Regions from separate parts of the Ureibacillus sp. FSL W8-0352 genome, predicted to be linked through region 2. Evidence: predicted binding sites of a transcription regulator. Region 2 holds the regulator's gene; each other region holds the start of a gene.
What was found. The regulator LexA, encoded in region 2, represses DNA repair genes until DNA is damaged. The targets are predictions, from matches to a motif close to CGAACATATGTTCG.

Region 1 (3,291 bases), 2.8 Mb from region 2:
TACTATTAGAAAAGGAAATTACAAAGCGACTTCTAATTATTATTGAGCTACCTGAATTGTATGCGGATGAACAAGAAATTGAGGAATTATTATTGATACTAAAACAATTAATGAATAGAGGTTGTTATGCGATTATCATCACAATTCTTGATGATGTGGAAGGAAGAAGCAATTTTATTTTAAAAGGTCAAGTGATTAATGAAGCAAGGGTGGAAATGCTAAGATCAAAAGTATTTAATACTATTCCTATTCCAATCGAAAATGAGGATTTTTTGAAAACGAAAGAGTTATTGTTAAGTCTGTGGATAAGGTGGGCATAAAGGGGGAGTTTTTATTAGATTTCAATGATATCCACAGAACACACATTGTAGTACTGTATGTAATTTTAAAATTATTGGAGATTGAATGGGATATTGATTTCACTAAGTTTCCGCCTAATCTTAAAAAATTTTTTGCAGAGTACTGAACGTTTTTTTATGATTCTGCTATAATGAAAATTGAGGTTTCGGTACTCTCCAGTTTTTCGGTATAGTTGAACATGATGGCGAAAAAGCGCGTCAAGCATTGGGTTTCGGTACTCTCCAGTTTTTCGGTATAGTTGAACTTTTATGATGTTGGAGTTCAAAACAGCAATGTTTCGGTACTCACCAGTTTTTCGGTATAGTTGAACAACTTTCTTGATATTCGCCAGTCTCGAACCGTTTCGGTACTCTCCAGTTTTTCGGTATAGTTGAATAATTAACTCAGTTAATTTTCTTAATGATGGGTTTCGGTACTCACCAGTTTTTCGGTATAGTTGAATATTGCTTCCAAAACAAAAGAAGGTACAACCGTTTCGGTACTCTTCAGTCATGATTTCACTTAGTATGATTGTCTGCCTTTAGGAATAGGGTGTCCTCTTGTTCAGATAGCGTGGCAACTTGTTCGGATAACACGTCCGCTTGTTCAGATAGCGCGGCAACTTGTGCGAATAGGGTGTCCGCTTGTTCAGATAGCGTGGCAACTTGTGCGAATAGGGTGTCCACTTGTTCGAATAGCGTGGCAACTTGTGCGGATAACACGTCCTCTTGTTCGGATAGCGTGTCACTTGTTCGAATAGCGCGGCAACTTGTGCGAATAGGGTGTCCGCTTGTTCAGATAGCGCGGCAACTTGTTCGGATAACACGTCCTCTTGTTCAGATAGCGCGGCAACTTGTTCGGATAACACGTCCGCTTGTTCAGATAGCGTGGCAACTTGTGCGAATAGGGTGTCCGCTTGTTCAGATAGCGCGGCAACTTGTTCGGATAACACGTCCACTTGTTCAGATAGCGTGGCAACTTGTGCGAATAGGGTGTCCGCTTGTTCAGATAGCGTGGCAACTTGTTCGGATAACACGTCCTCTTGTTCAGATAGCGTGGCAACTTGTGCGAATAGGGTGTCCTCTTGTTCGAATAGCGCGGCAACTTGTTCGGATAACACGTCCGCTTGTTCAGATAGCGTGGCAACTTGTTCAGATAAAATGTTCCCTTGTGCAGATAACCCCTCAACTTGTCTAAATAGCATGTCCGCTTGTGAAGGTAACATCCTCAATCCAATCCCCAACCTTATCCTTCTATTTCCACATAATCCCACTTGTCGTCTCAATGGTCTCGTTTTAAAATGAGTTATAGAACAAACGTTCCCTTCTTATAATAAAATAGGGAGGTGGCTAAGTATGCGCATAAATACATTCAACTACACGAACTTTAGCCCAGAAGAATTATATCAACATCTCCCAAACCGTTCGATCATTTGCATTGATATGCGTTGCTTTTATGCTAGTTGCATGGCGATGCTTCACAATTTAAATCCAATGGAAGTGCCGATAGCGGTGGTGGGCAATTTTGAGCAAAAGGGCAGTATCGTGCTTGCTGCATCACCACCGATGAAGAAGCGTTTTGGCATCAAAACCGGCTCTCGGCTTTATGAAATACCCAAACATCCAGACATTAAATTGTTCGAACCGAAAATGGAATTTTTCGTGCAAATGTCGATGGAGATTACGAATTTAATTAACCAATTCGTACCGAAAGAAGCGATTCATGTATATAGCATTGATGAAAGTTTTGTTGATTTAACAGGCACGGAAAAACTTTGGGGGCCACCTGAAAAAACTGCCAAATACATTCAAGAAAGAATATATAGCCAGTTTCAAATTCCGAGTGCGGTAGGGATGGGGCCGAATATGCTCATGGCAAAACTAGCTCTTGATTTAGAGGCGAAGAAAACAGAATTTGCTCAATGGACGTATGAAGATGTTCCGAAAAAATTATGGCCTGTGGCACCCCTTTCTGAAATGTGGGGAATTGGCCGCCGCACGGAACGAACGTTAAATAATATGGGCATTTTCAAAGTAGGAGATTTAGCGCAAACCGATTTACAACTGCTGGAAAAGCGCTTCGGTATTTTAGGAAATCAATTGTACTATCACGCTTGGGGAATTGACTTATCCCCTCTTGGTGCGCCACTTGCAGAAGGGCAAATTAGCTTCGGCAAAGGGCAAGTGCTTATGCGGGATTATCGCACACGCAGCGAAATTCTTACCGTCATTTTAGAAATGTGTGAAGATGTGGCGCGGCGAGCAAGGGAAGCGTATCAAGTAGGAAGAACGGTTTCTCTTGGTGTGAATTACAGCAAAGATGCCTTTGGAGGAGGATTTTATCGCTCCCGAACAATCGATGAACCAACGAATGATACGATGAAAATTTATGAAGTATGCAAAGAATTGCTTGATGAGTTTTATGCCGAACGCCCTGTAAGACAACTTGCTATCAGTCTCTCTAAACTTGAAACGGAACGCTCCATGCAATTAAGTTTTTTTGACCAGCAAAAATGGAAAAGGCGAAAACTTGGCGCGGTAATGGATACTTTGCGCTCTAAAATAGGGCCCACTGCTGTGCTTCGTGCGGTTTCTTATACAGAAGCAGGAACGGCCCTTGAGAGAGCTCAACTTCTTGGTGGACATAAGAAATAGAAGGAGGACGCGGCTTGTTGTGTGTATGTCTGAGAAGACGGCGGATTAACTCCTCGGCGAATATAACAAATTGTAGAGGTATGTTCCCTAGCAAGAGGCGGATTATCTCTTCGAACGAAGACAAAAGGAAGAAACTTGCTATGCCCAAACACACCTCCAACGACCTGCAACAAATGGAGTGTAAAAGGGGTGAGAAAGTGATTCGAGATCGTGGAAATATTAAATGGAATGCCATGATGCTTCCGGAACATGTGAAAGTACTCCGGGAATGGAGAGAAAAAGATAAATATGAAGAAAA
Region 2 (3,291 bases):
CGATATCCGTTTTCCACTGCTCGACGCATTCCTCGTTTTATTTTGGCATTATGTATTTTCCGCTGATATTCTTCAACAATAGCTAAAATTTCTAACAGCATCGTATCCATTTCATTCATTGTTAATGGACCGGCATCATTAAGAGAAAATATTTCTATATCGCTTTTTTTTAGCAAATGCAATACTGCAACGCGGGCATGTCCACGGCCTAAACGCGTTTCATCTTGAACGAAAACACTTCCAATATTGTGTTCCACAATATAATCCATCATTTCGAGCAACCCTTCTCGGTTTACATCATATCCGCTATGTTGATCTTCGAAAATATTGACTACTTGAAACCCTAATTGTTGGGCATAGATTGAGAGTTCCTCTTTTTGTCGTTCTAATGAAGTTTCTTGCTCGTTTTTTTCAGTGCTTACCCTTGCATATATAACCGCTTTATTTTCTTTCATTGTCTTTTACAGCTACCTTTATTGATTGAATTTCTTCTTCATTCATCGCAATATAGATTGCATCTTTCGGAATAGGAATCATTAATGTCTCACCTGCAATGATATAATCAACGTTGATGTTGTTTTCCTTCGCTACTGTTCGAATCCATTCCTCCGTCGTCATATATCCTTTATAGCGCTCTGCTAATGTCCAAAGCGTATCGCCTTCTTTAATTGTAATTTGTTCAAACGTCATATCTCCATCATCTGTAATGAAAATATAAGCAATAATGAGTAATGTTACAATAGATAGAATTTTAATATAATGATTCTTCTCTAACCAACTCATTTTCCGTTCCCCTTTTCTCGAATGTTTGTTCGGAATATCTGTTCTTAATATAATACGAACGTACGTTTTTGTCAATAGGTTTTTCGAACTTGTGTTTGCATTGTTCGAGATGTGCTGTTATACTATATGTAAAATATGTAAAACTATTCACATTAGAGGTGACCAACATGGAGAAATTATCAAAAAGACAAAAGGATATTTTAGAATTTATAAAAGAGGAAGTTCGAGCAAAAGGGTATCCTCCATCCGTTCGCGAAATAGGTGAAGCAGTTGGGCTTGCCTCTAGCTCAACAGTACACGGTCACCTTACGCGCCTAGAACAAAAAGGATATATTCGGAGAGATCCTACTAAACCTCGAGCAATAGAAATATTGGATAGTGACGAAGTGGTTCAAAAACAGCCAGTTGTCCATGTGCCATTAGTCGGTAGAGTAACTGCTGGTAGTCCAATTACAGCGATTGAAAATATAGAAGAATATTTTCCGCTACCTGCTACATACGGAACAAGTGAAGATCAGCTGTTCATGCTAGAAGTAATGGGAGATTCGATGATTGAAGCCGGTATTTTAGATGGAGATTACGTCGTTGTGAAAAAGGCATCTACTGCAAACAACGGAGAAATTGTAGTTGCCATGACGGAAGAAAATGAAGCGACTGTGAAACGATTTTATAAAGAAAAGAATTATTTCCGCTTACAACCTGAAAACTCTTCTATGGAACCAATCATTGTCGATAATGTCACGATTTTAGGAATTGTAGTTGGTTTATATAGAAAATTTCATTAATTACTAGAAAAACTCGCAAACTATTCATCTGAATGCGAGTTTTCTTCATTATTATTCTTTTGTACAAGCAGCAACAAATGCTTTGAATAATTTTATTGCTCCTTCCTCACCATTAAAAGCCAGCTCTTCTGGATGCCATTGAACACCGATGCAAAATGGTGAAGTTTTATGTTCTACCGCTTCCACGATACCGTCGCTAGCCACTCCGACAATTGTCAGGTCTTCTGCAATTTCTTTTACAGCTTGATGATGGAAGGAATTCACTGCTATTTTTGTGGAGCTTACAACTTGCTGCAATTTACACTTATCTTGAAGATGAACAAAATGGGATGTTTCGGAACGATGAGAATTTTGGGTATGCAGAAGAATTTCTTTTTCATTTTGTGAGTAAATATCTTGGATAATTGTCCCACCTAGCGCTACGTTTAACACTTGCAATCCACGGCAAATTGCAAGAATCGGGATATTTCGTTGAAGTGCAATCTTTGTCCATTGAATTTCCCTTTCGTCACGCTTTGTTACAACTCTCCCCAATTTTGGAAGCGGTTCTTCACCAAAAAAAATGGGATTGATATCTCCTCCTCCTGTGAGCAATAATCCATCGATTTTATTTATCAATTGTTCTCCATCTTCTTCTGAAATATAAGGAAGGCAAATTGGAATTCCACCTGCATTGAGAACGGCTTGCACGTATGAATCATTTACCCGATATGTTCCCCCCTCCCAATCCATTGTTATACCTATAATTGGTTTCATATAGTCATCCCCCTTGCCATTATATTATGTAATATATTTTATTATATTTGAATTGTATAGGAATATTTTGGTATTTTTTGAGTATTCATTTTATAGGAGACTCTTTGCATAATTGTGAATCTTTACACAAGCGAAACGAATTATTTGCTCCTGATACTTCATATCTGCGCAAGTGGGCACCCTTTTCGCACAAGAATACTCTATCTACACTAGTGGGCACTCTAAACATGTTGTTTTTTTTATCTGCTCAAGTGGACACCCCTTTTATACACACATGTTGGTATTATTTGCACTTTATTCGCACAAGTGGCTGTTCTATCTACACAAGCAAGTACTCTATTCGCACAAGTGGCTGTTCTATCTACACAAGCGGGTACTCTATCTGCACATGTTGGTACCCTATCAACACAAGCGGATACCTATTCGCACATGTTTCAACTTTATCTACACGAGCGGACACTCTATCTGCACAAGCAAGTACTTTATCCGCACGAGTTGCCACCTTATCTACACAAGCAGACACCCTATCCGCACGAGTTGCCACCTTATCTACACAAGCAGACACTCTATTCGCACATGTTTCAACTTTATCTACACAAGCAGACACTCTATCTGCACATGTTGGTACCCTATCTACACAAGCGGATACCTATCCGCACGAGTTGCCACCTTATCTACACAAGCGGACATTCTATCTGCACAAGTTGGTACCCTATCTACACAAGCAGACACCCTATCCGCACGAGTTGCCACCTTATCTACACAAGCGGACACTCTATTCGCACAAGTTGCCACCCTATCTACACAAGCAGACACCCTATTCGCACATGTTTCAACTTTATCTACACAAGCGGGTACTCTATATGCACAAGTTGGTTCCTTATCTACACAAGCGGACACTCTATTCGCACATGTTTCAACTTTATCTACACAAGCAGACACTCTATCTGCACATGTTGGTACCCTA
Region 3 (3,291 bases), 3.1 Mb from region 2:
ATAGACAAGCGAGCAATGTTTTCCCTTATGCTCTACAGGTTCAATTAAATACGTGTTAGGAGTTATGTAGTACCAATCAATTACCTCTGTATCTACCATAAAATTCACCCTTTCTAAAAAATTGGAAATTTCATAGTCTTATTATCATAATAATGAGAAAACGGAATAAAATCAATAAAAATTTGGAATATACAGAAAAAACTGACAAAATTTATTTTTGGGCGTTTTTTGGCGTCCAAAATTTAATTTTTACCCCTTTTCTAACGTTGGATGGAGGCAATATTCAACACATAAGTAATTTTCACACCTAAATGAAATGGGAAATAAAGTAGAATTTCCTAATATTATACTGTGAGAGTTTTATTTTTCTAAATATATTGAAAATTAACCCCTGATTTTTTATAATAGAAAAAAGGAATCGGGGTGATGTCGATGGATAAAAATAATTCATACGCAGATTTTAGTGCAGCAGGTTCAAATCCAGTAGTAAACGATTCTGAAAAATTGTTAAATGAGATTTACGTAGATCTGTTTTTAAACAGATTACAAAGATTACATCGTATTGAGCAATTAAGGGAATTCATCGATCAAGCATTGGATGAAAGAAATGAAGAAGCGTTTTATAAGTATGTTGAAGAATTAATTGAATTGCAGGATTCATTGAATTAGGCATTTCCCATAAATGAGAAGTCGTCTATTGCACAAAAATATTCCATTAAAGAAGGAATATTTAGTTATTAAAAACAAAAAATATTGGCATATCAAGGTTTGAACAATGTTTACTTAAATTTTCAAATTGAATATTGGTGCATTTAAAATGAATGATTTTGGAGCTAAATGGGGCTATCTTTGGGGCTAAAAATATGGTGAGCGTGCCATGATGGTTTGAATGGATCGTATGATGCTTTTCTTGCCGAAAACAGGTGCGCGCCTTGTATAATTCCTTCGAAGATAGCCTTTTATTGTTCACCAAATATTATGCTCTACCAAACAAAAGGAAGCATCTCTTCTGTTTGGTGGTATTTTCTCTCAAATTCACTATATCCAAGAATGAGGTGTTTTTTTTCAAGGTAATTGTTGAAATCGATAAGAACCTAGAAGAGCCAGCAACCTTTAAAAAAATTAAGGATTATCTATTTATTCAAGTGAATAACCCCATAGAATTAGCGTGTCTCTTAAAACTGAGTCTTAGAGGGTATGAACAAACTATAATCTATTTACCAGAATTAAAGGTGATTGCTTGGGTAAATGAATTAATTGTTTCTCTATATTATCAAGATGAAAAATCTAGGAAGCTTATTGAGACGATTACTACAACTGAAGGATTATATTTAAGAAAAAAATAATGTTATTTATTATTTGAACTATTTTTAACTGCTTGCTGTCCAGAAAATGAAGTGCTCCCAATTAAGTAGAAAGAGAAAAATCATTTCTACTTAATAGGGGGCTTTTTATTATGTCTTTTTATAAAAATCCAAAGGAATTGATATTAAATAAACAATATACATTCAAAAAGTACTTTAAAGGAAAGTTTTGAAAATACGCAGCTATTGGTGAAGCTGTATTTGATTCTTATTTTTCTCAACGACAATATACAAAGGAACAAAAAATAAAAGCTGTGGAGATTATTTGTCTAGAGAGTATTCCCTACTCGATACGAAATCAATAAATTTCAGGGAGAAATATTTAATGAAATAGGTGGAAAAGTATATCAGTCCTGTGCGTTTGTGAGAAAAATAGTCGTTGTGAGATTCATAATATTCACAATTACATCCAAAAAATGCTATCTAAGTGTACTCGATTTAAGAATATACGTTCGCAAAATGAATGATATTTACAATTGGATATGCTAAAATAGTCATACGATATATTGGGAAAGGACGATTGACTATGGCCGATACTTTTGAACTGCATTCTTCTTATAAGCCGAGTGGCGATCAGCCAAAAGCGATTGAAAAGCTTGTACAAGGCATCAGAGAAGGGAAAAAGCATCAAACTTTGCTCGGGGCTACAGGAACTGGAAAGACTTTTACTATTTCGAATGTCATTAAAGAAGTTAATAAACCGACGTTGGTCATTGCTCATAATAAAACACTAGCCGGTCAATTATATAGCGAATTCAAACAATTTTTTCCGAATAATGCTGTAGAGTATTTTGTTAGTTACTACGACTATTATCAACCGGAAGCGTATGTGCCTCAATCGGATACATACATCGAAAAGGATGCCAGCATCAACGACGAAATCGATAAACTCCGACACTCTGCCACGAGCGCATTGTTCGAAAGAAGAGATGTCATCATCGTCGCATCGGTTTCATGCATCTATGGCTTAGGTAATCCAGATGAATATCGCGAGTTAGTCGTATCAATTCGTAAAGGAATGGAAATTGAGCGTAACCAGCTGCTCCGTCGACTAGTAGATGTTCAATATGAAAGAAATGATGTGAATTTTCAACGGGGAACGTTCCGAGTACGTGGAGATGTTGTGGAAATTTTCCCAGCCTCCCGAGATGAGCATTGCATTCGCATCGAATTTTTCGGTGATGAAGTAGATCGTATCCGAGAGGTAGATGCATTAACAGGAGAAATTATAGGAGAACGAAACCACGTAGCGATTTATCCTGCTTCCCACTTCGTAACTCGGGAAGAAAAAATGAAAAAGGCCATTGAAAACATTGAGAAAGAACTAGAAGAACAGCTTGAGAAATTTAGAGCGGAAGGAAAACTGTTAGAAGCACAACGTTTAGAACAACGAACAAAGTATGACTTGGAAATGATGCGTGAGATGGGCTTCTGCTCGGGAATTGAAAACTATTCCCGTCACTTAACATTGCGTGAGCCAGGGGCAACTCCGTATACGCTGCTTGACTACTTCCCTGATGATTTTTTAATCGTAATCGATGAAAGTCACGTTACATTACCACAAATTCGGGGAATGTATAATGGTGACCAAGCACGGAAACAAGTATTAGTAGATTATGGTTTTCGTCTGCCTTCAGCATTAGATAACCGTCCGTTGAAATTTGAAGAGTTTGAAAATCATATTCATCAAGCCATTTATGTATCCGCAACTCCTGGCCCATACGAGAAAGAGCATTGTTCCGAAATGGTGGAACAAATTATTCGACCAACTGGGCTTCTTGATCCAACAATTGACGTTCGTCCAATTGAAGGACAAATTGATGATTTAGTGGATGAAATTCAAAAACGCGCGAAGAAGAATGAGCGAGTACTTGTAACCACATTAACGAAAAAAATGGCAGAAGATTTAACGGATTATTTAAAAGAG

Region 1: a site for LexA is predicted at 1,649-1,662, ahead of NST98_RS15240 (Y-family DNA polymerase). Genes of this name have one in related genera too.
Region 3: a site for LexA is predicted at 1,806-1,819, ahead of uvrB (excinuclease ABC subunit UvrB). Genes of this name have one in related genera too.

What each region holds. Positions count from the first base shown of each region.
Region 1 covers NZ_JBBOQT010000001.1:3,017,338-3,020,628, forward strand. The annotation lists gene NST98_RS15230 (hypothetical protein) at 1-320, shown strand, start outside; gene NST98_RS15235 (hypothetical protein) at 881-1,564, opposite strand; gene NST98_RS15240 (Y-family DNA polymerase) at 1,695-2,993, shown strand; gene NST98_RS15245 (YolD-like family protein) at 3,191-3,291, shown strand, end outside.
Region 2 covers NZ_JBBOQT010000001.1:258,068-261,358, reverse strand. The annotation lists gene NST98_RS01320 (YneB family resolvase-like protein) at 1-455, opposite strand, end outside; gene yneA (cell division suppressor protein YneA) at 442-783, opposite strand; gene lexA (transcriptional repressor LexA) at 951-1,568, shown strand; gene NST98_RS01305 (gamma-glutamyl-gamma-aminobutyrate hydrolase family protein) at 1,620-2,324, opposite strand; gene NST98_RS01300 (hypothetical protein) at 2,686-2,931, opposite strand.
Region 3 covers NZ_JBBOQT010000001.1:3,311,529-3,314,819, forward strand. The annotation lists gene NST98_RS16560 (competence protein ComK) at 1-99, opposite strand, end outside; gene NST98_RS16565 (IDEAL domain-containing protein) at 433-669, shown strand; gene NST98_RS16570 (hypothetical protein) at 1,014-1,346, shown strand; gene uvrB (excinuclease ABC subunit UvrB) at 1,891-3,291, shown strand, end outside.